2 linked regions of the Pelosinus fermentans DSM 17108 genome follow. The protein of the gene in region 2 binds, or shares a complex with, the protein of the main gene of each other region. Links are inferred from orthologs where the notes say so. Each region holds a gene or a part of one and is shown on either strand. Other genes may lie near its edges. The genes, in order: dnaX and holB.

Evidence for each region.
Region 1: the proteins of holB (region 2) and dnaX are in contact, whole or in part, in a cryo-EM structure (PDB 8GIZ), measured with the Escherichia coli proteins. The link is inferred for Pelosinus fermentans DSM 17108 from one-to-one orthologs.

The regions. Positions count from the first base shown.
Region 1 is NZ_AKVN02000001.1:4,884,651-4,899,727, forward strand. Bases 5,418-8,350 are described here. They hold dnaX (DNA polymerase III subunit gamma/tau), read right to left. Parts: upstream 7,783-8,350; coding sequence 6,052-7,782; downstream 5,418-6,051. Other genes in these bases: recR (recombination mediator RecR), read right to left, coding at 5,418-5,718; FR7_RS22390 (YbaB/EbfC family nucleoid-associated protein), read right to left, coding at 5,722-6,048. Outside these bases: FR7_RS22375 (pro-sigmaK processing inhibitor BofA family protein), read right to left, coding at 4,266-4,544; FR7_RS22380 (DUF2508 family protein), read right to left, coding at 4,775-5,068; more of recR, read right to left, coding at 5,122-5,417; FR7_RS22405 (metal-dependent hydrolase), read right to left, coding at 8,385-8,789; FR7_RS22410 (hypothetical protein), read right to left, coding at 8,862-9,632; FR7_RS22420 (MurR/RpiR family transcriptional regulator), read left to right, coding at 10,203-11,057; ltrA (group II intron reverse transcriptase/maturase), read right to left, coding at 11,178-12,587; FR7_RS22430 (HD-GYP domain-containing protein), read right to left, coding at 13,089-14,186; dapA (4-hydroxy-tetrahydrodipicolinate synthase), read right to left, coding at 14,419-15,077. UniProt on the Escherichia coli protein: Part of the beta sliding clamp loading complex, which hydrolyzes ATP to load the beta clamp onto primed DNA to form the DNA replication pre-initiation complex.
Region 2 is NZ_AKVN02000001.1:684,255-699,397, reverse strand. Bases 115-3,113 are described here. They hold holB (DNA polymerase III subunit delta'), read right to left. Parts: upstream 2,110-3,113; coding sequence 1,120-2,109; downstream 115-1,119. Other genes in these bases: FR7_RS03110 (MATE family efflux transporter), read right to left, coding at 2,826-3,113; FR7_RS03115 (YaaR family protein), read right to left, coding at 2,120-2,566; FR7_RS03125 (PSP1 domain-containing protein), read right to left, coding at 302-1,117; FR7_RS03130 (tRNA1(Val) (adenine(37)-N6)-methyltransferase), read right to left, coding at 115-309. Also shown: more of FR7_RS03130, read right to left, coding at 1-114; more of FR7_RS03110, read right to left, coding at 3,114-4,184; FR7_RS03105 (guanylate kinase), read right to left, coding at 4,391-4,915; FR7_RS03100 (dTMP kinase), read right to left, coding at 5,216-5,899; FR7_RS03095 (aminotransferase class I/II-fold pyridoxal phosphate-dependent enzyme), read right to left, coding at 5,900-7,369; FR7_RS03090 (diguanylate cyclase domain-containing protein), read right to left, coding at 7,468-9,252; FR7_RS03085 (sensor histidine kinase), read right to left, coding at 9,551-10,681; FR7_RS03080 (YitT family protein), read right to left, coding at 10,942-11,802; FR7_RS03075 (type III PLP-dependent enzyme), read right to left, coding at 11,955-13,106; FR7_RS03070 (alpha-hydroxy-acid oxidizing protein), read right to left, coding at 13,369-14,382; FR7_RS03065 (methyl-accepting chemotaxis protein), read right to left, coding at 14,586-15,143. UniProt on the Escherichia coli protein: Part of the beta sliding clamp loading complex, which hydrolyzes ATP to load the beta clamp onto primed DNA to form the DNA replication pre-initiation complex.

The sequences.
Region 1 (15,077 bases), 4.2 Mb from region 2 along the record:
TTGGGCCTCTTTTCTGCGACCTCCTTTAGCTCATACCGCTAGGGTAATCACCTAAAGAGGCTCCCCTTCTCCCGAAGTTACGGGGACATTTTGCCGAGTTCCTTAACGAGGGTTTTCCCGCGCACCTTAGGATTCTCTCCCCGCCTACCTGTGTCGGTTTGCGGTACGGGCACCCACAGCCTCGCTAGAAGCTTTTCTTGACAGTATGGGATCAGTAAGTTCATCAACCTTACGGTCAACTCCCCGTCACTCCTCAGGCTTAACGTTTAGCGGATTTGCCTGCTAAACACCCTACAAGCTTAGACGCATTTCTTCCATTCATGCGATTACTTACCCTTCTGTGTCACTCCATCACTCAAACGGATGTGGGTGGTACTGGAATGTTTGCCAGTTGTCCATCGCCTACGCATTTACGCCTCGGCTTAGGCCCCGACTTACCCTGAGACGACGAGCGTTGCTCAGGAAACCTTAGGCTTTCGGTGGACAAGATTCTCACTTGTCTTTTCGCTACTCATACCGGCATTCTCACTTCTATATACTCCACAGCTCCTTACGGTACTGCTTCGATGCGTATAGAACGCTCCCCTACCACTTGTATCCTAAGATACAAATCCATAGCTTCGGTTCCGTACTTTAGCCCCGGACATCTTCGGCGCAAAACCTCTCGACCAGTGAGCTATTACGCACTCTTTAAATGGTGGCTGCTTCTAAGCCAACATCCTGGTTGTTTCTGAAGTTCCACATCCTTTGCCACTTAGTACGGCATTGGGGACCTTAGCTGATGGTCTGGGCTGTTTCCCTCTTGACTACGGATCTTATCATTCGCAGTCTGACTCCCAAGGTCCGAGTACAGCCATTCGCAGTTTGACAGAGTTCGGTAACCTATAAGGCCCCTAGCCCAATCAGAGCTCTACCGTCTGTACTTATTTCTTGAGGCTAGCCCTAAAGCTATTTCGGGGAGAACCAGCTATCTCCGCGTTCGATTGGCATTTCACCCCTATCCACAACTCATCCCAAAACTTTTCAACGTTCACGGGTTCGGTCCTCCACGCAATTTTACCTGCGCTTCAACCTGGCCATGGATAGATCACTGCGGTTTCGGGTCTACAACAACTAACTAATCGCCCTATTAAGACTCGCTTTCGCTGCGGCTCCACATTTCCTGCTTAACCTCGCTAGTTACTGTAACTCGCCGGTTCATTCTTCAATAGGCACGCCGTCGACCACATAAGGGTCTTCGACTGCTTGTAGACATACGGTTTCAGGTTCTTTTTCACTCCCCTCCCGGGGTGCTTTTCACCTTTCCCTCACGGTACTATACGCTATCGGTCGCCAAGGAGTATTTTGCCTTGGAGGGTGGTCCCCCCTGCTTCCCACAAGGTTTCACGTGTCTCGTGGTACTCTGGATCTCAGCCATCTCGCTCTGCTTTTCGTCTACGGGACTGTTACCCCCTATGGTCTACCTTTCCAGGTAGTTCGACTAAGCCTGACTTGAATTATGCTGGTCCTCAACCCCGAATCAGTAAACTGAATCGGTTTGGGCTCTTCCCCGTTCGCTCGCCGCTACTTAGGGAATCTCGCTTGATTACTTTTCCTCTGGGTACTTAGATGTTTCAGTTCCCCAGGTGCCCTCCTCATACTCTCAGGTATGGGTAACAATGCATTACCATTGTTGGGTTTCCCCATTCGGATATTCACGGATCAATACCTGCTTGCGATTCCCCGTGACTTTTCGGAGCTTACCCCGTCCTTCTTCGGCTCTTGGCGCCAAGGCATCCACCGTATGCCCTTATTAGCTTGACTTCGTCACTCTAATAGTCGGCTGTCAATAAACAGTCATCTGCGTTGTCGCTTCTGCGGGCATTCCATTTGACGTACAAGTAGTACGACTCATTTCATGTCCTCGTCGCTCCTAGCAGCTAACTATTTCTTGTCAACCTGTGGTTTGTGTATATTCGGGTTTGACGCCGAAATATATACATATACATGTTTCAAATAATCCTAACATGCTCGGTAATCACCCTAATATTGCTATTAGAATTATTACGTTGCTTTCTTCTGTGCAGTTTTCAAAGAACATAAAAAAATGGTGGAGGATAACGGGATCGAACCGTTGACCCCCTGCGTGCAAGGCAGGTGCTCTCCCAGCTGAGCTAATCCCCCACTATATGAGGATATATATTATCATGCCTGCTTACTTTATTCAACAGGCATGTTTCTGTATTCCCTCAAAACTAAGCAATGTAAGTAGATTTATAATACTACAGCAAGCACATAAGCTCCGTCTAGTATATAATGCCAGATGTGTCGACCTTGGATTAGAATCCTGTATTTCAAGAATTCAAATCTCCATAGAAAGGAGGTGATCCAGCCGCACCTTCCGATACGGCTACCTTGTTACGACTTCACCCCAATCACTGATCTCACCTTCGACGGCTGGTTCCATTGCTGGTTACCTCACCGGCTTCGGGTGCTCTCAACTTTCGTGGTGTGACGGGCGGTGTGTACAAGGCCCGGGAACGTATTCACCGCAGCATGCTGATCTGCGATTACTAGCGATTCCGACTTCATGCAGGCGAGTTGCAGCCTGCAATCCGAACTGAGAGCTTGTTTTTGGGTTTGGCTTCACCTCGCGGCTTCGCTACCCTCTATTTAAGCCCATTGTAGTACGTGTGTAGCCCAAGACATAAGGGGCATGATGACTTGACGTCATCCCCACCTTCCTCCGTGTTATCCACGGCAGTCTCCCATGAGTTCCCACCTTTACGTGCTGGCAACATAGGATAAGGGTTGCGCTCGTTGCGGGACTTAACCCAACATCTCACGACACGAGCTGACGACAGCCATGCACCACCTGTCTATCTGTCTTCCGAAGAAGAACTTCCTATCTCTAGGATCATCAGACGATGTCAAGCCTTGGTAAGGTTCTTCGCGTTGCGTCGAATTAAACCACATACTCCACCGCTTGTGCGGGCCCCCGTCAATTCCTTTGAGTTTCAACCTTGCGGCCGTACTCCCCAGGCGGGGTACTTATTGCGTTAACTCCGGCACTGGAGGGGTCGATACCCCCAACACCTAGTACCCATCGTTTACGGCCAGGATTACCGGGGTATCTAATCCCGTTCACTACCCTGGCTTTCGCGCCTCAGTGTCAGACACAGTCCAGAAAGTCGCCTTCGCCACTGGTGTTCCTCCTAATATCTACGCATTTCACCGCTACACTAGGAATTCCACTTTCCTCTCCTGCACTCAAGAATAACAGTATCCAATGCTTCACGGGGTTAAGCCCCGAACTTTAACATCAGACTGATTATCCCACCTGCGCGCGCTTTACGCCCAATAATTCCGGACAACGCTTGCCACCTACGTATTACCGCGGCTGCTGGCACGTAGTTAGCCGTGGCTTTCTTGTCAGGTACCGTCATTATGAACCATTATTTACAATCCACACATTCGTCCCTGAAAACAGAGTTTTACGATCCGAAAACCTTCTTCACTCACGCGGCGTTGCTCCGTCAGACTTTCGTCCATTGCGGAAGATTCCCCACTGCTGCCTCCCGTAGGAGTCTGGGCCGTGTCTCAGTCCCAGTGTGGCCGTTCATCCTCTCAGACCGGCTACTGATCGTCGCCTTGGTGAGCCATTACCTCACCAACTAGCTAATCAGACGCAGACCCATCTTCTAGTGATAGCTTATAAATAGAGGCCACCTTTAGTATCTTAAGTATGCACTCAAAATACAACATTCGGTATTAGCACCACTTTCGCAGTGTTGTCCCCAGCTAGAAGGTAGGTTGTCTACGCGTTACTCACCCGTTCGCCACTAAAATTCCATTGCTGAAATCTCCGTTCGACTTGCATGTGTTAGGCACGCCGCCAGCGTTCGTCCTGAGCCAGGATCAAACTCTCCATAAAAGTTATATTATGAAGAACCTTGATGGCTCTTTAAAAAACTTGTTTGTGTTGCTCTCACTTTCGCAGAACAACTTTGTTTTGCACTCGAAAAACGAGTACCGCACATCTGGCTTATTTTAACCTTACTTACATTGTTTAGTTTTCAAGGAACATCACGCCGCTTGTGGCGACTCACTTATAATATCACAAATAATTCATGCATGTCAATACCTTTTATTTATCTTTTTAATGTTTTTATTGTTTTTTATTAAATACATTATAATGCAAGTAATTGGCTTACAATGCTGTAATGTTTTTTCATCATATGCAATTATAGATCGGGAAGCGAACAAACCTTGTTGCTTCCCCACAGTTAGGCAACGAACAACTTAAACAAGATAAGCAACATTACTCCTGGAAGTCCTAGAAACCCTGCGATTAATGCCGTTATTGGATTAATTGCAATTGTAAATCCTATATGCAGCCCCACAAAATTTAATGCCCACAACATGGCACCCCCAATTAAACCATTATAAATCAAGCGAAAAATTAATTTGATTGGCATTAAAAACATTCGTCCCACAACATATAATAGAATAATGCCAAAAACATATGCCAGAATTACATTAAAATCTCCAAATCCGCCAAGCATAGTACACCCTTCCTCTCTTACTACTTCTTTTCACACGTTTTAAACGCTTTACTTATATACCTCATTATAACTTATAATCCCGCCCTCTTCTATCTCTTGTTATCACCTTTCTTCTATTAATATGGTCATTCTGGTCCAAGTATGATTAAGAAGAGGTGATTTTACGTCCCCTTAACTAAAGAAGGGTCAGAGTTTAGAAAACTCTGACCCTTTTTATTAAGAATGAAATTTTATAGTTTTTTGTACTCGTCGCTATCAGCAACAGTATAAGGAGAGCGTACAATACCTTCTTGACGAGCTTGCTTTAATAGGTATACATATTTCTTTTCAGCTGCCTGCATTAAATAAACGGCATGGTCAACCAAATCTTGATCAGAAACACTATTATAATAATGCTGGGCATTTAACCATTCTTGCCTGGCTTCTTCTACCACAATGGATAAAGAGGGCAAGGGTTTGGCATCCAACTTTTCGCTGCCATAAACATAATCTTGTATTTTCTGCAATGTTTCTATTATATTCATAATTCCCCTCCTGTCTTACGGTTATTTTTACCAAAAACAGGAGTATTTAAACATTACATTTCTCGGCGATTTTCCATAGCCTTGGACAAAGTCACTTCATCAGCATACTCCAAATCGCCACCTACTGGCAATCCATGAGCAATTCGGGTGACTCTTATCCCTAAAGGTTTTAACAGCCTCGCAATATACATTGCTGTAGCCTCACCTTCTACATCCGGATTGGTTGCCATAATCACTTCTTGGATCTCTCCCTCTCCAATACGCGTTAGCAATTCCTTTATTCTAATATCATTAGGTCCAACCCCTTCTAAAGGAGATAACTGTCCATGCAGCACATGATACCTGCCGTGATATTCTCGCGTACGTTCCACAGCAGCTACATCCCGAGGTTCTTCCATCACACACACGATGCTGACGTCCCGTCCAGCATCCCGACAAATCGAACAAGGATTACAATCTGTTAAATTAAAACAAACTTCACAATAACCAATCTTCTCTTTGGCCTCTATAATCGCCTGAGCTAAGCTTTCTGCTCGAGATTTATCCATCTCTAAAACATGATATGCTAAACGTGCAGCTGATTTAGAACCGATTCCCGGCAGTGCGCGAAACTGCTCTATCAATTTCGCCAACGGTGCTATATATTGCATCGTTTAAAATAAACCAGAAGGCAGATTCATACCACCAGTGAGTTTTCCCATTTCTTGAGCCATCATATCGTCGACCTTTTTAATAGCCTCATTGACGGCTGCAGTCACCAAGTCTTCCAGCATCTCCATATCTTCTGCATCCACTACGCTGGGATCAATTTTTAAAGACTGAATTTGTTTTTCACCAGTAATAACTACTTTTATTGCACCGCCACCTGCGGTAGCTTCCAATGTTCGCGTTTTAAGCTCTTCTTGCATTTTACTCATTTCACCTTGCAGCTTTTGCATTTTCTTCATCATACCAGCCATATTTCCCATATTTCCAAACATATCTTAATCCCCCTTGTATTCTTCTTTTTTTATAACCTTACCACCAAACATATGCATAGCCTGACGTAAAGCCGGATGAACTTCTTCTTCCAGCGGCGGTGCAGCCGTCACCGGCTTCTCCTTCGGTGGTAGAGCAGCTGCCTTTGGAGCTATCGCCGCACTTCCCAGTATACAACAAAGTTGCACTGTTTTTCCACAAAATTGGGTTAATACTTTTTCTATCATAATTCGATAATCTTCTTTTTCAGTACGTTCCTTGGGAAAAGCAGCTGCAAACTGAACAATAGCCTGTTTATCATTCAAACTTATCAATTTTCCTTGAGAAACACAAGCATGTACAGAGCGCTTACCGCTTGCCACCAATTCTTTAAGGACATTGTCCCAAATCTCTTTTACATCGCTTGATGACGAATTGCTATCCACAACGAGCTCTGTCTGAGGCTGTTCATGAGTTATTTCCTGCTTTACCTCAACTTTTTCTATCGGCTTTGGATTCACGGGTTGAGCAGAAACTGGTTTTGCCGGAGCAGGAGGACGCACAGTTTCTACTTGTTTTATAATTGGAGGCTCTATTCGCGGAAAGGACTGCCCTGATACCTTCTCTTCCAATATTGCTATTCGCTCCAGCAAATTCGCCATATCTGCTTGTGCTGAACGACGACAAAGGGACAACAGAGTCATCTCTGCTGTAATTCGAGGCTCAGGCGCCCATTTTGCATCATTGGCACCTTCATTTAATATCTTGATCATATCAATTAATTCATCATGCTTAAACTGTTCTCCATGTTTGGCTAATACATTTCGGTCATCTCCATATAATTCAATGCTATCAATATCAGGAGCAGCTTTGAATAGCATGATACTTCTCATATATAAAGCCACTTCTAAGAGTATCTGACGTACTTCTTTACCTAGTGCAATTAATTCTCCTAATGCCATCAATACCGCTTTAAAATCACGTTCCGCCAACGCTTCGGTAATGCGCCATACCCACTCATGACCGATAAGACCTAATAATTGTCGAACCTTCTCTGCAGTAACGATTCCATTTTCCATGGTAGTACATTGATCAAGAATACTTAGAGCATCCCGAAGCCCTCCATCTGCATGAGAAGCAATCAGCTTTAATGCATCTGGTGCTACATTTAGCCCTTCGTGCTGAACAACTGCAGTTAAACGACCTTCTATTGCTTCAGCATCGATACGTCTAAAATCATAACGTTGACAACGGGAATGAATCGTCGCTGGAATTTTATGCGCTTCCGTCGTGGCTAGAATAAATACTACATGGGCAGGCGGTTCTTCTAATGTCTTTAATAGTGCATTAAACGCCTCAGTTGTTAACATATGTACTTCATCGATGATATATACCTTATACCGGCCATCTACAGGCGCAAACTTAACCGTCTCCCGAAGTTCGCGAATTTCGTCAATCCCCCGATTAGAGGCAGCATCAATTTCAAATACATCCATAGACGTTCCAGCATTAATCGACTGACAATTTAAACACACATTACAAGGCTCAGGTGTTGGACCATGTATGCAGTTTAAAGATTTCGCCAAAATCTTGGCAGTACTCGTTTTCCCTGTGCCTCGTGGTCCCGAAAATAAATAAGCATGAGCAATTTTCCCCGATACAATTGCATTCTTCAAAGTAACACTAATATGCTTTTGTCCTACTAGATTTTCAAAATCCTGTGGGCGCCATTGGCGGTACAACGCAACATAAGCCATCTACCCAACACCTCCTTACAACATCTATGGTATTCTACGCTAAAGTAGCTTTCCCTTTTTCTTTAGTGAGCAAACTACTTATAATACACTAAAAAGCAACCAGATTTCTGGTTGCTTTTTAGGTTGCATTCATCATTTTAGCGTCGGGCCACAACAAAAGTCAGGCAACCTCACGGCACATAAAAATTATCACTTACCGCTGCTTTCTTCCGAATCTGACGGGGTTCATGAGTTTCCATTGCGTAAGACCCAACTTTTGCTGTGGCCCCACTCTAAAATAAATAAATGGCTAAAATATTAAATTTTATGCCAACAACGATCAGTACCTACTGACATCTCTATTAAAATGTAATAACCAGAGAAATTCAAAAATCTAATAACAATAACTTTTCTACCGCACAAATTCAAATAAAAACATTATGTTCACTCAAGGCGTATACATATTATATACTATTTATTTTACTAACGCAAGTGTATATTGTTGTTAAAAATTACCCAATGCGTAGGAATTATGGATGCAAATATAAACAACTAACTAAAAATCAATTATAAGCTGCCCTATAGACTCTCTAAATGCTGTCTATATCTGTACCAATTTTTCTTCAGCTTCTTTTCACCCGTCCAATTGAGGTCGCCAGATGATTCCAAAGAACAGCTTCTACCATTTTAACTTCACTTTGTTCGCAATTGATAACAAGAACCACCTCTGTGGTTACGTTTTTTGCCTTGTCTTTTTTGACACTTCTTTTGCTATTAAAGTAATCAAACGCGAATCCGACCGCTACCCCCAGTGCGAAACCCGTTAGTCCTCCTAGTATCGGTCCAAATTTCCAAAGAAATCCCCACATCACGCCAAATAGCATAAAAACGGTGCCAAGCATAGCTCCCCCGTCAAGCAAGCTATGACCGTCAGCACGATGGATAGTATCAAACAATTGACGTTCTTCTCCCATTCGTGACATCGGTACAGCTAGTATCTTATCCCGAGCAATGTCCTTCTCCTCCAATTCGCTAATGGCTAATTCTAAGAGCGATGAGTGTTCAAAAGTGGAAAACACATACATATCAATCACTCCTGCTTATACTGGCATCTCAAAAGCAGTATCCTGAAAATTGTCTTCGAGATACCTAGCTTGTTCTTGGTCATACAACCTGTTGTATTCAACAGTATTTACATAACCATCATAAAGACTAAATCCATAAGTAGATGGTAAAAACAGTATCCATTGAGGGTTAATTACTGCAATTGCATTATTATATTCTCCAAGTGCCGTAAATTGTACCGCCTGTACCGCGTTGGAATAATAACATATAACGATCCACCAGCCAAGTACGAGAAAGCCCGTAGGCAATCGATGTGTATAAAGATGCCCTATACCTGGCATAAGGAGCGACCACCATAGTGAAACCCATGGAATTTTCTTATCTAAGAAGCAGATTTCCAATGTCGATATTTTGGAAGGGCTTATTGGACTTCTCTCTCTATCCGCCAATATAGACATTTTATTTAAGTCTACGCTTTGACGGTAACTGCTCCAAATTGACCATATATAAACAGGAACATACAAAAGTAACCACCTATTGTCAACTACCTCGATTGCCATGTCATATCGTCCTGTAAAGGAGTATAAGATTGCATAATTTATATTACCATTCATATTGATTATGAGTTCCCAAAGAATTAAGAGAAAACCATGTATGTAACTGCCCAAACTAACATGACCGAATCCTGGAAGCATTGCTGACCAAAATGCAATTATCCACGGATTTCTTAAATGAACTAGGTTTATGGAAATGGTAGAAACCAGCCCCTTCGGATGGCGTGGTTCTTTGTTGGAAGAAGAATTCATACATTCACCTCACACTCTAAATATTATTATCAACAGTTATTTACTCTATACGCTCCATCAAATATATTGCAAATAAACCATTATTTTACATAATGCTTTTGATAAATGAAAACTAATTTTATGCACTTAACATAAAATTAAGCACAAAAAAGCGCTTGCAAGTTATAATATAACTCACAAACGCTTATATCTTCTGCAATGGCGGAGAGAGAGGGATTCGAACCCTCGGTACAGTTTCCCGTACACACGCTTTCCAGGCGTGCTCCTTCAACCGCTCGGACATCTCTCCAAGGTGTTTACACCAGTCAAAGTTACATTACTTGACTGCAAGAAATATAATATCATTTCTTAATACTATTGTCAACAATAATATATGAGGATTAAAATCCCAATCCGTCTTACATAAACTTGCATGGCTTTAGGGTGTCTGATACAATATGGATACATAAAGAAGGAAAAATTGACAGCTTCAATTTCACTGTCAATCTTAGTCAGTCTTATCCTTAGAACAGCTTAGCCATCGGATAAACATTCAAATTTCTCTTCTTGCAAAAGGTTGGAGGACATAAAATGGAAAGTACCTTGAATTCATGCTTGCCGCGTATACGCAGTGGTTTTAATGATTTAACTAAAACCGAACAAAAAACTGCAACTTATATTCTGGAAAATCCTTCTGAAGTCATACATATGACCATCACGGAGTTAGCGGAAGCAGCTAAGAATGCAGAAGCAACTGTTTTTCGTCTTTGCAAAAAATTAGGCTTTTCGGGGTACCAAGAATTGAAGATTGCCCTTGCCGGGGATTTATATACTCCCTTAGAATCCGTCTATAAAGAAGTTCATCCTACCGATTCCATCAGAAATATGACTAGCAAGATTTTCTTAGGCATAAATGAAGGGCTGCAAGATACCCTTAAGATCATTGACGAAGAAGCAATTGAAAATGCCATCCAAGCGATCACTAACACACGTCGGATTGATGTTTACGGCTCAGGCGGATCAGCAGTGATCGCTTCCGACATTGAGCACCGTTTTATGCGCTTTGGTATTTCCGTAAGAGCTTACTCTGACCCACATCTGCAAATCGCATCCGCCACGTTGCTTAAGCCTGGTGATGTAGTCATTGCGGTGTCTCATACTGGTGCTAATCGCGATATACTTGATGCTGTTGCTATGGCAAAAAGCAACCATATTACTACCATTGCAATTACTAGTTATATGCGATCACCTCTCAGTCAGTTAGCCGATATTTCACTTCATGGTATGGGCAGAGAAATTAATTACCGTTCAGAAGCTATGGCCTCACGCTTAATTCATCTGGCCATAGTTGATGTTTTATACATTGGATCGCTTCTCCGCCAGCAGGAAACAATCATCGAAAATATGAACAAGGTACGTATGTCCATTGCCAAACGTAAAATATGAAGATATTTCAATCACCATCCTATTCGCTAAGAAAAATCGAGTAAGAGGCTACCCATTAGTTGAGTAGCCGACTTCTCACACCACCGTACGTACCGTTCGGTATACGGCGGTTCAACAGAATTAGTGTACTAGTGAATACCTTTCACTTATGGTGATGAAGCCGATTTTCCTGAGGTATTCATTGGTTAACGTCCGAGAAAGGATTGGGCTATTGGCTGTGTGCCAGTAGCTCTTTCTTGTATTGGCGTATTCCCACGCTTTGCGGTTATCTATGCCATGAGCAACAAGATTATCGTGCTTCGTCCCAATTTTCTTCCATTGCTTCCACAAGCACATTCGAATCCTTCTTCTCAGCCATTCATCCAATGCTTTAGCTAGGGTTTTCATATCAGCCATTCCAAAGTAGTTCATCCAGCCCACAATGCACTGCCGGAGCTTTTCCGCTCTTTGCTCCATGCTCATAGCATTGCTTCGTCCTGTTATTTCCTTCAGCTTTTGCTTGAATTTCTTTACAGGCTTAGGGTGAACTCTAATTCCTAATCCACCTTTTTTGTGATAGAACGAAAAACCTAGAAATTTCAGCTTCCACGGCCTGTCTACTGTACTCTTTTCTTGATTGACTTTGAGCCTTAATTTTTGCTCAAGAAATCGCGTGATACTTGCCATGACCCGTTCTGCCGCTTTCCGGCTTTTGACGTAAATATTCTGATCATCAGCATAACGACAGAATTTTAAGCCCCGTCTCGTGAGTTCAGTGTCCAGTTCATTCAGCATGACGTTACTCAGAAGTGGAGAAAGATTGCCCCCTTGAGGACAGCCTTCCTCGCTCTCCTGTACCACGCCATTTATCATGACTCCTGATTTCAGATATTTGCGTATCAGCGACAGCACTCGGCTATCTTCGATGGTTTCTGAAAGCAAGCGCATGAGTTTATCGTGATTTACGGTATCAAAATACTTTGCCAAGTCGATATCAACTGTCCAGGTGTATCCTGCCTCGATATATTCCTTGCATTTTACTACCGCTTGTTTTGCACTTCTGCCGGGTCTAAACCCGTAGCTATTTGCCGAAAACTGCATTTCATAGATTGGGGTTAATATTTGAGCTATAGCTTGTTGTATCACTCTGTCAACTACAGTAGGTATACCAAGTAGCCTTTTCCCCCCGTCCGGTTTCGGTATTTCTATCCGTCTGACCGGCTCGGGCTTATAGGTCCCTTCTAGTATGGATTGCCTGAGTTGGTTGCCGTTTTGTTTCAGGAATTGTAAAAGTTCATTTACTGTCATTCCGTCGACTCCATGGCTTCCTTTGTTACCCTTCACTCGCTTATAAGCAAGATTCATGTTATCTCGGTGAAGGATTTTCTCCAGCAATCCACCGGCGTATTCATTGTCACCGTTTCTTCCTCTTTCGGGCATGGGAGAAATGCTCGGCACTCCTACATTACCTCTGAGTTCCACTCTTGTCTCCTGTAGGCAGCCTTCTTTGTGAAGTTGTCTGCTTTCTACGCATTTCTTCGTACCTTTCAAAATTCGGAAACCTCCTATTGTTCGGTCCTTCCCAGAGCGTATATAGCCGCTCTGGTAGTATGACCTCTGCTGACTTCTGACAGCTCAGTCGTACATTACTGCACGGGTTGCCGTTTTCAAATTCATATCCACAGCTTGACTGTCAGATCTCCCCAGGTAAGAACGCTTACTTTCACTCCACCTATCTGCTACATTTACATCGCCCGCTTCGGATAGTTTAGGGCTTCGTTTTGTGCGGCAAACTCACCCAGCTGACATATGCCTTGTATGTAGTTCGTCTTCCTCAGACCGGAGTTTTGCCGCCGACTTCCTTCAGATTCCACCTCGCGATGGACACCCTTGTCTTAGGCTAACGGTTGGCACTATCAACCCCCGTATTGGACTTTCACCAACTAGTAAGCGCCCATGCTGGGCACACCGCAAAAGGTTAGAAACCCAATGGGTTCTAACCTTTTTGTTCATCCTATTGATTCTCTTTTTAGCCTAATTGTTCATTGCCTGCTACTCCTTAACATGAGAAGAAACATATGCCTGATCAGCACGGACTTGCGAATAATTTGGAGTTACATCTTCAAAATCGACAATAAAGAGTTCAGGCGATTTCATTAAATCAAGTTCAACAATTTGATCGATATTCTGCCCGTCCTCACTGGACGTTATGCGAACAACTGGCGTAGTTTTGTTTTTTAGATCCACACCAAGAATTACACCGCTTTGCTGGTTGTTTAACCGCACCGTTTTTCCAATAGGGTAAATGGCAACACTCTGGTTAAACTTGCCGACAATAACCGGATTAAAATACTCTCCTGCAGCTTTACTCAAAATCGCAGCAGCGTAATACACAGGCGTCGGCAAACGGTGTGGCATCCCCACGATCAAACGCTCATAGACATCAGCAATGCTGATAATTTGGGCATATTCAGAAATGGAATTCCCTTTAAGACCCATGGGATAGCCACTGCCGTTCCAGCGTTCGTGATGCTGAAAGCAGGCGTTAAGAACATTGACAGATACTGTCTGGTTCCTCCGCAGGATCTCCAAAGAGTAAAATGGATGCCGCTTATATTCTTCTTTTTCACGTCTTGTCAAATAACCGGGAAACTGCCGTGCTATGTTCTTCGAAAATTTTATTTTGCCAACATCATGCAGTATCGCAGCAAGTCCCAGCTCATCTAACTGTTTAGCATCATATCCCATAGCAATACCCGTCATAATTGACAAAATACAAGTATTGACGGCATGAGAAAACATATACCCCTTTTTACGGCGTATATCCAGAAGGTTCATCATGCTCTCCGGTTTCTCCCCAAGCTGATTAATCCATTCACTGACAAGGCTTTTTACTTTATTGAGGTTTACACCTTTGCCTACATTAAATTGATGAATTGCATCTCGCGCAGCACCAAGGGCTTCCTTTTTGTATTTAGAACCATAAAAATCTTCCTCCAGGGCGATGATCTCTTGAATCTGCGGCTCACCTACAAATAAAGAGGTAAAGCCTTTATTTCGAAGATACTCAATGTACCGTTCCTTCATAACGATGCCCTCATGGAGCAAAACTGTACCATCAGCTAACATGAGCGGTTTTGATAAGTACATGCCTGGCTGAATTTCATCAATCGTTACACTTTGTATAAGAATCCTCCTCCTACGATAAACATGCTACCTGTTAATTCTACTAGTTATATCGGAAGATAAAGCAAAATACTTAAAACTTCTGAATAAGCAAGTAGAAAAAATGTACCTGAACAATCGAGCCTCTAGCTCTATTGCTCAGGTACATTTTTTATTCGACAGTTAATACGCAACCGTGCAGCGATGAATAAACCAATTATAGTAAGCCGTAAGCTTTCATCTCAATGCGAAGAAGCTCAAGATTACTCTCGCTGATTTCTGTCAGTGGCATACGACAGTGACCAGCTTCAAAGCCCAGTAAATTTACAGCCGCTTTAATCGGAATCGGGTTGACTTCGCTGAATAATGCCTTTATGAGATTCAATGTTTGAAGCTGCAGTTTGATAGCACCCTTGGTGTCACCTTGGAAAAAACGCTCAACCATATTGTGAGTTTCCTGGGGAATAATATTTGCCATAACAGAAATGACGCCTTTGCCGCCTAGTGACAACATGGGCAATACAGTATTGTCATCACCAGAATACACTGCAAAATCTTCTCCGCATAAATTGACTACATCGCCTACTTGTCCGAGGTTGCATTCTTTAATGGCGATAATATTATCAATTTGTGATAATGCCTTTACCGTCTCAGGATTAATATTTAAATTGGTTCTGCTCGGCACATTATACAAGACCAGGGGTATCTTTACGTTATTGGCAATGACTTTAAAATGTTCATACAAGCCTTTTTGCGTAGCTTTATTGTAATATGGGGTGACCGATAAAATTCCATCAGCACCAACGTCTTCCGCCGCTTTCGATAACTCGATGGCATGACGGGTATCATTGCTGCCTGTACCAGCTATGACTGGCA
Region 2 (15,143 bases):
TTGTATAATCTTTACTTTCTCATCCAACTGATTCAAGAGAACACTGCGTTCTGCCATATCCGCCATAGCCTGGCTTAACTCTAAGCCAGTTACATGAGCCGCACCCCTTGCCGTTAGAAGAAGGGCGATCACACCTGTTCCTGTTCCCAAATCCACGGCCTTAGCACCTGGTCTCACGGTGGCAAAATGCGATAACAGTATTGCATCTAAGGAAAAACAAAATTCTTTTTCATGCTGAATCACTTTCAACTGACCGATCAGCAAATCATCGATACGTTCTTCCGCCCCAATCACCACCGGATTACACATTTATATCCTTTTCCACTACTTCTTCCCATGGAATAATAACAGTATTACCATTTGTCAGCAGAATCGTTGCATTCTTCTTCCCTTGATTTACAAATGTAACTTTTCCTTCTCCATCTACAGTTATGACTTCCCGCCCGACCACTGGTGCAGGAATTTTCTTGCAGCAAGGTGCATAGGAATCATTCTCATATTTTAAGCAGCACATCAATCGCCCGCATATGCCAGAAATTTTGGTTGGATTCAATGAAAGCTTCTGATCCTTAGCCATTCTAATAGACACTGGTTCAAAATCTCCGAGAAACGTTGAGCAGCACAAAGGTCTGCCGCAGCAACCAATTCCCCCCATCATTTTTGCTTCATCCCGAACTCCAATTTGCCTAAGTTCTATCCGAGTACGAAATACAGCTGCCAAATCTTTTACTAGATCCCTAAAATCAATACGTCCTTCTGCCGTGAAATAAAAAATGATTTTATTGACATCAAAGGTATACTCTACATCCACTAACTTCATATTTAAGTTATGAGCCTTGATCTTCTGCTCACAAGTAGAGAAGGCTTCTTTTTGCTTTTCTCTATTCTCTTCCACTTTAGCGCCATCTTCGGCAGTGGCTTTACGCTGTACGGTTTTTAATGGTGCTACAATAGCATCCTCTCCTACCTGACGCGGTCCAATAACAACTTCTCCGTATTCTAACCCTCTGGCAGTTTCAACAATTACAAAATCTCCTGCCACCAGGACAATTTCACCAGGTGCAAAATAATATACCTTGCCAGCTTTTTTAAAACGTACTCCGACTACTGTCTCCACCTTCAAACCTCCCTTGCTAAGTCATATATTCTTATCAATAACGCTTCACTTGTAAGCCTTGTATTTGCATTGGCCAGCAAAGCCCGCCTAGCTGACTCCACTGCCCTAATGGCTGTTACTAGCCGCCTTTCGCTCCACATATCCGCTACTTCACACAAATCTTCTGCAACATCTATATTAAATAACAATTGCTTGCCCTGTCCAGTAACAAGCAATAGTATATCACGCAAGATATAAGTTACATACTTTATAAATTCCAAAATATCATTACGTTCCATTTTCTCCAATACTCCAGCTGAGTGCCAAACCGTTTCCAGTTTGGAATCCATTAGATTTTGGATCATTTCCAGAGCCTGATTACGCAGGGCAAGACCTTCAGGTTCCAAAAGAGCAAGTGCAATTCCCATTCGACCGCCGCTTAAGCGGGCGGCCACTTCCGATGTTTCTGGCAAATAGCCTTTAGCCATTAAATCCTGAGCCAATAGCTCGTCTGCTAAAGGCTGAAAAGCAATCACCATGCATCGAGATATAATCGTAGTCAGCAGCACTTGCTTATTGGCTGCTAATAAAAGAAAGATAATTTCCCCAGGAGGATCTTCTAGAACTTTTAGCAGACTATTGGCAGCTTGAGTCGTCATGAGCTCAGCACCATCAATGATGCAGACGCGTCGCTTTCCACTAAAAGATGCCATTGACAATTCCTGCTGCAGCATTCGAATTTGTTCAATCTTAATATTGGTTCCATCAGGGGCAATGAGGAGAAAATCGGGATGACTGCCATAGGATATTTGCTGACAAGAATGGCAGCGGCCACAAGGGCGCTCTTCTTGATCGCTGCATAATAAAGCTGCCGCAGTGACATTCGCCACCAGGTTTTTCCCAATGCCTCTAGGTCCTGCAAATAAAACAGCATGAGGCATACGTCTGCTGCTCTCCATATGACGCAGCATGGTTACCTGCTCTTTATGCCCAATGATATCGGTCCACTTCATTGTTGCACCTCTATGTATACAGATCGACTAGCATGCCACGAATCGCATCTTGTTTCGCCAGAATATCCAATTGACGTTCTTCTCCCAGGCGTACATCTTCTGTCAGACTATCTAAGGTAGCATCTACCTTTTTGATGATTGTATACACCTTCTGCCTCCCATGGCGATCCCACCCCTGCTGGGATTGCAATGTATACATACGTCCCACAGCTTCACCGACAAATTGCCTTATGACTTCCCGATATTTCTTGAGTTCAGCATAGGTTGGCACTTCCCCTAAACGCTTACCGCGTTTATCTATTTCCGCCAATAATTGATTTAACCTCTCACGAGATTGCCCATCTTGGCTTTTAAGTAGATCAGAAGAAAAATGACTTAAGGATCTTTCCGCCTTGCTCCCCCCATCCCGTTCCACCAGTGAAGGTATTTGGGTAGCTCCTAGATTATTTATTTTCATGTAGGTCACTGCCTTTCAAGCTATAATATACACTAGCTTTACTATAATACTTTCATAAAGAAAAGATCTGCTCTTTGCTGGAGTGCTAACTCTATTTGAGCAAGCACCATTCGGGCTTATGAACTTCATCATTAGACAAACATAGGATTGCATCTAAATTATAATTGTTTTCCAGCAAATAATCAATTTATGCTTTTAACTTGCAAAATTATCTTTGTCATATTTACATGACTCATCTTACTTCAGTGCCAACTATCCATTACTTTTGGCTCAACTTACGAAGCTCGCGAAATAAGAATATGCCAGTTAACAAAGCGGACGAGAAATCTGCTATCGGACTTGCCAGCCAAACCCCCTGTAAGCCCAGCAGCCTTGGTAATAGCAAGACTAAAGGGATTAATAGAAGTAATTGCCGCGACATACTAAGTACAATGGCATAACCAGCCTTACCCACTGCCTGAAAATAATTAGCACCAATAATTTGAAAACCAATGACCGGAAGCATACACAAATTAATCCGCATCGCCTCAGACCCTAATAAAATCAGCTCAGGGTTATCATTGAACAGCATAATAATCTGTTTATCAAAAATCTGAATGACTAAGAAGCCGACTGTCGAAAATAAAGTTGCAGCACCGATTGCTATTTTTAAAGCTTTCTTAACCCGATCATAATTCCCTGCTCCATAATTATAGCCAATGATTGGCTGAAGCCCTTGGCTAATCCCAAAAATAGGCATTAACATGAGCATGCCCATTCGATTGATAATTCCAATGGAAGCGACTGCCAATTCTCCACTATACCGTAATAACGTATAATTGAACAAAACCGTGGTCAAACTTGAAGCAATCTGCATTAAAAAAGGCGACATTCCAATCTCGAAAATACTGCGAACAATCTTTTTATCTAAGGAGAAATTCTTTTTTCGCAGCCTTAATACACTTTTGCCCCGCAAAAAATAGACTAACACCCATATGGCTGATACTCCTTGGGATATCACAGTTGCTAAGGCCGAGCCACCAATTCCTAAATGGAACGTAAATATGAATAAAGGATTTAACACAATATTTAATCCTGCAGAGATGAGTGTAGTGGACATGGCCATTTGAGGATTTCCCTCAGCACGTACTATATTATTCAAACCAAAACCAATATACATAAATGGACTGCCAAGGACAATAATTCTTGTAAACTCTCTGGCATAAGGCAGCACATCCTGCTCTGCGCCTAACATTATTAAGATCGGATCTAGAAACAGCAAGACCGATCCCGTAAAAGCTGCCGATAATAGCATGGAAAGAGTAAAGGCGTTCCCTAATATTTTTTCCGCTTGCTCCTGCTGCTTCTCTCCCATTCTCAAAGAAACAACTGCAGCGGCCCCTACTCCTACCAACATCCCAAAACCCATTAATACAATCATAATTGGAAAGGCTATCGTAACTGCCGTAAGACCAATTTCACCTACGCCACGCCCTACAAATATACTATCGATAACATTATAAAAAGCATTAACTACCATCCCGATAATTGCTGGCAGCGAAAATCTCCACAATAGAGTTGATATCTTTTCTTCCCCGAGAGAATGTGAGCGATCCATGGTACCTCCAGCTTCTGTCATTCATCCTTTTTATTATAACACTAGCTTTCCCTATTATAAAATAATGGTCTCCATTTTTAAAAATTTCTACCTTTTTTAACCGCAGAGATGCAGAGAGCACAAAGAAAAAATAGATAAGAAAGCATACTTTCTATTCTTCGTAAAAAAGGTAGAAACTATATAATTTAATAGTTTCTACCTTTTATATTAACCATCCGTTACCTGAATTAGTCGCTTTTTTTACTTTGGCGACAAATTTCTAATATTTGAGCACAAGCTTCGTCCAGCTGCCCATCATAATTTCTCACAATATAATCACAGTTAGCAGCGCATTTTGAATCCAGCACTACCTGCTCCATAATTTTTTTGCGTTTTTCACTATCTATCTCAATTGGCAAGCGTTTTTCCAGCTGGTACATTGGACAATCAATAAATATGGTAACTGCAAATGGAATGCGATGTTTAATTTGCTGAGCTCCATTCCAGTCGAGAGTCACTACACAATCCTTGGTTTCTGCAATTTCTACTTCTTCCCGACTCAGTCCAAAAAAGCTATTTTTATACAGTACACTTTCTACTAAATCCACTTTTTTAAATTCTTCTTTTTTGACGAAATAATAGGCATCTTCAGACTCTCCGGGTTTCCTCAGACGAGTAGTGTGGGACCTCAGCCTATGTATTCCACTCTGTCCTATTTTCTTTTCAATTGTGCTTTTTCCCGATCCAGTCGGACCAAGCAGAACAATCAGCATACTCATTCCCCCCATGCAAATTCCATTATTATCTAAATGTATCGTATAGTATTACATTGTACATATATTATCGATAATCCTGCTTGTTTTCATTAATAAACGCAATTTTTAGAAAATTAACTATTAAAAAATAAAGCATTTTGAACCGCGAAGACGCGAAGCAACGAAGGCTGGGTCAAACACGAACTATCCACAATACGTCCTTCGCGTTCTTTGCATTTCTCCGCGTCTTCGCGGTTCATTACTTTTTATAGCAGTACACGTTCTCTGCGTAAGCCCTGTTTTCAATAAGCTGAAACTTTACTTGTTCCTTGCCAGTATATTTTGTACCGATTGGTAGACGTCTTCATGAATCTCGTCCACTGTCTTTAATTGTGTATGATGAATGCAGGAAATCTTATGCCAATGATACTTATCGGCGATAGCACAATAGTTACTATAGCAGTCCTCTAAATACTGCTCATCTCGCTCATGGATATCAGGAGTTTGCTCCCCGTTATTTTTAGCACGCTCTTCTCTAAGAATTTTGCTGTACATTGGCGGCATATCGAGAAAAATCACACCATCTGGAATCGGTAAACCGAATTTCACAAATTCTAAGTCCCAGAGCCAATCTAAAAAAGCATCCTTTTCTTCCTGTACATGAATTTTTACAGCTTGATGCACCATATTGGACGTAGTATAACGATCGGCAATGATAATGCCGCCCTGTTTATAAAAATCACCCCAATCCTGCTTGTAGGATGCATAGCGGTCTACTGCATAGAAACTGGAAGCAGCATAAGGGTTTACCGAATCAGGACGATTGCCAAAATCACCATTGAGATACATTTTTATTAGTGCTGAAGAACTACTTTTATAGTCCGGAAAGCTCACTTTGCGTACTGTTCTTTTTTCTTCTTTCAAACGATGATATAGTTTTTCTGTCTGCGTTGCTTTGCCGCTGCCATCTCCGGCTTCAATAATAATTAATTTACCATTCATTTAATCCACCACTTTAATTGTTTTTAATGTATAGTCTTCTGGTCCAGACACATGCATGCCACTTTGCTGAAGCAGTTGACAATAATCGATAATTTCCTGGGTTATCCTCTCTCCCGGGCATACCACAGGGATACCGGGAGGATAAAAGGTGACAATTTCAGCACAAATCATTCCTGCAGAATGAGCAAAAGGTACCATGCAGGTGTTGCCGAATAAAGCTTCACGAGGAGATAAAATACCTTGAGGCGCTACTGGATATGGTGCATGAATGCAGCGTTCTAATAAGGAAAAGTCATAAGCCTTTGCATATTTTTCTGCCATGTCCCGAAGAGCTGCCACCAACAGATGTACTTCTTCTTCCCGATCCCCTAAGGTAATTAAAAAAAGAAGATTATATAAATCCGAAAGCTCAACTTGTATTTTATACTGATGACGTAAAATCCGCTCTGCCTCAGGACCTGTTAATCCCAGTCCTTTAACTGTAACAGTAACCTTCGTTGGATCTAAATCATATATTCCGGGATTCCCCTTTTTCTCCGAACCAAAACAGTATAAACCAGGTATTTTATTAATTTCCTGCCTTGTCCAATTGGCTAAGGCAATGGATCGTTCAATGAGCTTCGTACCTTCTAAAGCCATTTGCATACGAGCTACATCTAAGGATACCAACATAATATAGTTAGGGCTGGTAGACTGAGTCAACTGCAGCATTGCTTTCAGATGAGGAACACGAATACGTCCCTCCCGGCAATGAACTAAGGAGCATTGAGTCAATGCACCAATAATCTTATGAGTACTCTGGGCACAAATATCAGCCCCGGCATCCAAAGCTTGTATCGGCAGACGATTGCTAAAACGCAGGTGAGGACCATGAGCTTCATCTACCAGCACCACCATGTTATGTTCATGAACAAGATTTACAATCTTTTTTAAATCTACAGCAACCCCATAATAATTAGGGTTAATAATGAGTACTCCTTTAGCATCCGGATGCTGGCGCACTGTATTCTCTACCGTTTCTGGCGTAACTCCCATAGCCAGCCCTAAGTCATTATCAACTTCTGGCTGCATGAAGATTGGAATCGCCCCACTTAAGATAATCCCGCCAATAATAGAGCGGTGAGCATTACGGGGCACGATAATTTTTTCTCCTGGACCGGCAACAGCTAATATCATTGCATAAATTCCGCCCGTTGTACCATTGATAACAAAAAAACTATGATCCGCACCATAAAGCTGTGCAGCCAGCTCCTGAGCATCCTTTATGCAGCCATAGGGTTCGTGAAAATCATCTAATTCTTCCATTAAAGCCAAATCCAAGGCCAGGGTACCTCTGCCTATTATTCTTTCTAATGTATGATGCATTCCTTTACCTTGCTTATGCCCTGGAGTATGAAAAGGAATCACTTCCTCTTGTACATAATGCTGCATTGCAGCCAGTAAAGGGGTGTCTGCTTGCCTCAAACGCAACCCTATCGCCTCCTTTTATAATAGGTAAAACCTGCCGCTGCTCTTTACCTATTATGCCCTATTTAAAGGGAATCATAATACAAATACTACTATGTGGTTTAACCGATCCTATGAAGCATTTTATCTTGATACATTTTTTTATCAGCCTCTTTAAACAGCTCTTTGCGATTTACATCTGGTCCAGTATGCAGAGCCCAGCCTATGGATAAGCGTACAATGGTGCCATTTAAGTTTTTCCGGCAGCGCTGTACTTTCTCGTTAATTTGATGACATACGTCTTGCATAACTTCTTGGTCCGCACCAGGCAGCAATACTACGAATTCATCACCGCCAATCCGAGCAACCGTATCGCCTGGGCGGCAAGCCTGTTTTAGCGCCGTTGCTGCGGCGACAATCAATGCATCTCCAAAAGCGTGTCCTAATGTATCATTCACAACTTTTAATTCATCAACATCACACACAATAATCCCGACAGATGGGTATGATCCACTCGAAATTCTTTGAAATTCTTCTTCAAAATAGGTACGGTTGTAAAGGCCAGTCAGGGAATCATGCATACTTACATATCTGAGCTTTTCCTCTACCAACTTACGTTCACCAATTTCTTCCTGAGCAAGTTTATATAAAATTGCATTATCATAAGCAATAGAAGCCAGACCAATAAAACGCTCTAATAAGAACTTTTGTTCCTGAGTACATCCCCAGGCAGAATCATCAAAATAAATATAAACGACACCAACCACTTTTTTGTCAGAGAACAAAGGCATTCCAATAAATACTCCATAGTGTACCATACCATGACTATTGATGCGCTTTGCCCAATTTTGATAATCATTCACTATCACGGTCTCACCCGTGCGAAATACTTCCCCAATAATTCCTTCGTCTTTGTTCTGAACTGTACCGATGCTATTTTCATCAAGCCCGATAGCAAATTTCAGTTCGACTTGGGAATTATTTTCTTTTAAAAGAAACAGGCTGCCACTGGCATTAGGAAATAAACTTACCGCATGGGTCACAATCATGGCCAATACATCATCCAAATCTAAACGATTCAACAACTGCAGCGATACTTCGTTTAAAGCCAATAAATATTGATTTTGCAAACTAATTTGCACATCCATTGCCTTGCGATCTGTAATATCAATCATGATGCCAAGAATCGAATTGACTTCATGATCTTCATCATATACAACCGCCGCAGACAATCTGGCCCAAAAGACAGTCCGGTCTTTACGAATGCAACGTCTTTCCACATGATATTCCAGCTTTTCTTTATTGACCATTTTCCGCAGTCCTTCTGCACTTCTTGGCCAATCTTCAGGGTGCGTTACCTGTTTTAAACCAATTGTATGTAATTCGTCCAAAGAATAGCCGAGCATATCCACTAACCTCTGATTCCCATAAATGCAATTACCATGTTCATCAAGAATCCCAATACCGACTACCGCATTATTTAAAATGCCCTGCAGCTTTTCTTCACTTTTGCCCAAGGCAATTTCCGCCTGCCTTGCTTGCAGAATTCTTTTAATGCGATATTTCAAAACATTCCAATACACAGGCTTAGTTAAATACTCACCAGCACCTGCTGCAAAGGCTCGTTCCACCGCCTCTTCATTGTCGTAGGCAGTAATGAGGATAATCGGAGTCTTACTTCTTCTTTTCTGCTCCTGCAAATACTCACACACAGCATAGCCATCCATTTCCGGCATGATACCATCCAAAATGACTAAGTCAGGATTCACCTCATCAAACATCACAATTGCCTCTTTGCCATTCACGGCTTCATAAACCTGATAGCCCCAAGACGCAAGGTTATTGCGCAGCATGCGGCGTTCTAATTTGCTATCCTCGGCAATAAGAATTTTAAATTGTTGATTCATTGCATCCATCCCTTGTGATAATATACTCCTCTATGGATATCTTTATTGACTCCCCGCTCTTATCATGCAATAACTCAGTATACACAGCTTTTAATTGCTATAATATAACAAATCTCTATATAAATCCACTATAATCCTTCAACAATAGGGATAAATTAATCTCTTTGAAAATTCTTTAAAAAATAAAATCCAAATGCCCATTTTCCCTCAGCATCAAATCTTCTATATTGCTAAAATAATAGAGATATACCCAAGAAAATTCCATTTCTTTGTTCGGAAGATTCAGGTATATCCTCTATTATTTAAATACTACTTTAATAATGACTTTTGTGCCTACCCCAATTTCGGACTTTATTGTCAGCTCACCATTCAGCAGATGAATTCGCTCCCGCATCCCCAGTAAACCAAAACTTTCGCTGCCAAAATTATCTGCTGTATTAAAACCCTTACCATCATCAGCAATGGTAGCTAAGAAAGTATCCCTGCGAAATTCCATAGCAATGGAGATCGTCTGAGCCTGGGCATGTTTCTCAATATTTGTAATTGCTTCTTGAAAAATTCTAAAGACACCAATTTCCACATAAGAATCTAAGCGCCGTTCTTCACCTAATATCCTAATATCATAAATCATACCGCTGCGCTCTTTTACCGTATCTAAAAACCGTTTCACTGTAGGTACTAATCCCAAATCATCTAATGTCATTGGACGTAAATCAAAAATAATTTTTCTCGTTTCTTTTAGGCAAAGACGTACTTGTGCACGAAGATCTGCCAGTTCTTTTTTTGCACGCAGCACATCAATATCAATCAATCGCTCACAAACTTCCGCCCGAAACACAATATTTGCCATAGCTTGAGCTGGTCCATCATGAATTTCCCGCGACACTCTGCGGCGTTCTTCTTCCTGGGCTTTGATAATTTTGGCACCAAACACTTGACTCTGCTGCAAGGATTCAATTTTTACTACTACATTTCCCATTTCATCGCCTAAATACCCTAAAACTGCTCCTACCTGGGTTGTTAAACCTTCTGCCTTAGACACCGTATCTTTTAAAGAGCGTAAACGAAGCTCTAAATCATCACGCTGCTGACGTAAGCTTTGTTCCTGTGCGCGAGCTACCGCTAATTCAACTTGTAAGTTTCTCGCATCATCATATACTGCTTTAATATCATCTTCTGAATATATGCTGAAATTACGGCTGACTTCCATTAACTTGATCCTGGAACGCCGCTCTTTTTTTTCTAAATCATCCACTGTAAAGATGATAGCAACTGTCTCCTGCTTTGTACGTTCTACATCCTTTTTTATATTTTCAACTTCATTACGAGCCGCCTCATAAATATCAAAAATTTGTGTCTTTCCTTGCTCTACGGCATCGATTGTGGTTTTGACAATCCTATCAAGGTCACTAATATCAATATTTTTCATACAACCCACCTTAACAATTCCTAAAAATAGTATGGATTAATCTACTTCGCCAATACAGATTTTTTCACCTGCAAAAATCCTTGCCTAATAATTAAATTGATTTTGTGATAAAATAATGAACCGCAGAGGCGCAGAGGACACTGAGAAAAGATAATTAGGGTTAAAACCTCTGCGCCCTCTGTGTTCAACGTTCCCCTAAACTTATAAATTCTGATTCCACCAAAAAAACTTGGCTTTCGCCAAGTTTTGTATAAAATAGTCTAATGTATTGCGCGTTTTTTTACTTTTCCACCCATTACATCATGAACCTCATTAATCGTTACAAAAGCATTTTCATCAATCTCTTGAATAATGATTTTCAGTTTGGCAATCTCCAGACGAGTAATAACAGAGTAAAGCACTTGCTTAGACTCACCCGTATAGGCACCCTGACCATGTAAAATAGTGACTCCACGCCCCAGCCGCGCCATCAGCACTTCGGCTATTTCATGAGGATGGTCACTAACAATCATGACACCCTTTGACTCATCCAAGCCCTCGATCGTAATATCTATTAATTTATAAGCAACAAAATAGGCAATTAAAGAATACATAGCTTTATCCCAGCTAAATACTAGTCCTGCGCTTCCAATAATGAATATATTGAAGAACATAATAATTTCGCCTACAGAAAAACCTGTACGTTTATCTAATATAATGGCAACAATTTCAGTGCCATCTAAAGAACCGCCATAGCGAATAATGAGTCCTACACCAATTCCAAGGATAATTCCCCCAAAGATGGCTGCTAAAAACACATCATTTGTAAAGCCTGGAATAGGCAGCAAAACACTTACCCAGATCGACAGAGAAGTCAAGGCAAACAAGGTTGATATCGCAAAGTTTTTTCCAATCTGCATGTACCCTAAATAGATGAATGGAAAATTCAATACGAAGATAAATAACCCTAGCGGCCATCCAGTTAAATGACTTGCCATGATAGAGATACCAATTACTCCACCATCAATAATCTGATTGGGAACCAAAAAAACCTCTAACCCTACCGCTGCTAAAATGGAACCAATAAACATGAAAACATACCTTCGGATATACTCTTTCGTTGAAATTTTCTTTCCCGGCATATAATTCCTCCCTTTTTTACGTATAGATTTATATTATTTTACTAAGAATATAATACTTTGTCAAATTTGAGAAAAAATGGATATTTCTTAATTATTATTTAATTTGGATAAAAAAGAGGCAGAACCCCTTAGGTTTTCTGCCTCTTTTTGTCTCATGTATTTATTTTTAAACTATCCTTTACTTCTTCCCATACTAGGATCCGGGTTTTAGAAAAACCATTAAACTCAGTAGCCGACGCTGAGGTATAAGCCCCGCAAGTTGGCACTAATATCAGATCATCCATTTCTAAGCTAGGAATCCATTTATCCTGGAACAAAATGTCCAAGGAATCACAGCTTGGTCCTGCAAAGGTAGCAGGTACCTTCTCGCCACTTTTAAAGGTTTCTAATTCAAAATCCCAATGATCAAAAATAACTCCTGAAAAAGTACCATATAATCCATCATCCAGGAAATACCATTGTTTCCCATTGCGCTTTTGAGTACCAATCACGCGAGTAATTAGATTCGCTACTGTTCCGCAGATAAAACGCCCAGGTTCAGCCCAAATTTCCGTATCAGGGAAGTAGTGGGTAATGGCTTTATTAATCGTTTGCAGCATAGCAACAATATCAATCGTATTACCATCAATTACTGGGATAGGGAAACCGCCTCCGATGTCTAGGATGCGCAAATCAAAACCTGCTTCTTTTGCCTGATCATACAAACGCCGAAATATTTCTAATGACTCTACATAGGCATCAGCACTGGAAGATTGACTGCCCACATGAAAACATAGGCCAGCCACATCAAGACCTTGCTGACGAGCCAAGGTAAGAAGGGGTAATACTTCATCAGGATGAGCACCAAATTTCTTATTTAGATCGACCAAGGCATTAGGATTGTCCACTCTAACCCGGAGCAGCACCGTCCCACCAGGTATTGCCTTGGCCATTTTACTTATTTCACTTTCACTATCAAAGGTAAATTTATATACACCGATATGCTTGGCTATCTTAAGTCCGCTTGCCGTCTTCACCGGATTGGCATATACCATACGTTCTGCTGGAATGCCCATATCCGTTAAAAATTGCATTTCTCCATCTGATGCTACATCAAAATACGAACCCAATTCAGCCAATTTCCGGATAATTGCTTCATGAGGATTGGCTTTTACCGCGTAATGCATTTTCACTCCCGGTAAATAACTCGCCAAAAAAGAATAATTACGTTCTACTTGTTCTGTTGACACCAATAACAACGGGGTATCATATTGTTGTGCCAAACTTTCAACAGCTGCTTTTGATAATTTAAAATAACTATTCATATCCCTCTCCCATCCTGTTTGTTATTTCGTTGGAACCTGTCTTCGCTGGTTGCAGCAAGAAAAGTAACTATATGATTGTACCATACAGTAGCAAAAGTGCAATAAGAAAATATATAAATTTACAAAATACTTATTCGCCACTTCAAAGAATAAGAAAACCCGCTATCGCGGGTCTAAAAAATAAACTCATCTTATTGCATTTCATCATCAATCTAAACGTATGTAATAAACTTATCCTCCAACTATTTTCCCCTATAAACCATTATTTATTCCATAAAACCTCTGGCGGGATCTCCTTAACGCTCTTACAGCCTGTTAAAATCATAGCAGCCTTTAATTCACTGGTATATTTATCAATAATGGTTTTTACGCCTTCTGCATTTCCGCCATAGGCCCCCATAATGAGTGGCCGGCCGACTAACACTCCATCTGCCCCTAACGCCAGTAATTTTAATACATCGGCTCCAGAACGTACCCCGCCATCAGCTAATATCGTAATTTTCCCCTTTACTGCCCTGGCAATTTCCGGCAGCACATCTGCCACACCAGGAGTATGATCCAGTACCCTGCCTCCATGATTCGAGATGACAATCGCCTTTGCTCCTACTTCTACACATGTAACAGCCTCATCCACCGTCATAATTCCTTTGATAATAAAGGGCAGGGCAGTAGATTGTATCAACTCTATAAGCTGTTCTGTAGTTTTCGGACCAACCGGCTGCCCCTTTAAAGCCATGGTAATCAGACCTGCTCCGTCAAGGTCTGTTCCTAATGCGATGGCACCAGCTTTTTCAGCCAATTTAAAAAGCGCAATAATTTCCTGATTATCCACACGAGGTTTTATGATAGCAATGCCTTGACCGGCCCTGCGAATGGATGCTAAACCATCTTCATACATACTAGGATTAGCCGGATCACCAATCCATCCGATACTTCCCGCCAAATGACTGCCCTCTACAAGAGCTGAAACCATATTGAGTTCTGTCAATGCCTCACCTGCATTAATCACTGCACCAGTAATCGGTGCTCCCATGATAGGAGTTTTGAGCTGCTGACCAAACATTTCAACTGTTGTGTCAGGCTGCAAAGCATCATGTATGACCCGCATGTTCAACTTCAGCCTGGCAAGAGCCCGTACATTTTCAGTAAAGGCTTCACCTGTCCCCGTTCCTCCCATGCCGGGAACTTCTCCTGCACAAGCCCGTCCATTACAAACTGGACACACCCGGCATTTACCAATCATCTGTTTCCTTGCAGTTTCTCTTACTTCTCTCATATCCACAATAATTCCCCCTACTTTTAAATTATCTTACTTTTATCCTATAAAACCTATAGTACATCAGATCTTTCCCAGAAACAAACATAAAAATTAAACGATGAACCACAAAAACCTATAAGTTCTTATATTACAAGAAAATAAAAAACACACTTGCCTCAAGAGGCCGGTGTGTTCTTATGGTTCAACTTGATACAGATGAATTAACTTTTAAAGTGAGAAATAGAACGTTGCAGTTCTTCAGCCAACTTTGCCAATACCTGGCTGGAAGAAGCAATTTCTTCTAGTGATGCGGATTGCTCCTCTGTTGCTGCCGATGCAGTTTGGGTTCGACTGGCATTTTCCTTGCTAATCGCAGCGATGTTGCCGATTGAGGCAACAATGTGCTGGCTCTTGTCAAGAATTTGTTGGGTGAGCGCTGAAATGTCCTGCATCTGGGAAGAAACTTGCTCTACTGAACCAGCAATTTCGTTAAAAGACCGCCCTGCTAGATTGACCACTGTATTGCCTTTTTGCACTTCTTGCGATCCAATTCGCATAGCCTGCACTGCTTCATCAGTATCTCCCTGAATTTCATGAATGAGATCCCCAATCTCTTTGGTAGCATGCTGGGACTGTTCTGCCAGTTTTCGTACTTCTTCGGCAACAACAGCAAAACCTCTGCCGTGTTCTCCTGCCCTTGCGGCTTCAATTGCAGCATTAAGAGCAAGAAGATTGGTTTGACCCGCAATATTGGCAATGGCATCGACAATCTGCCCAAT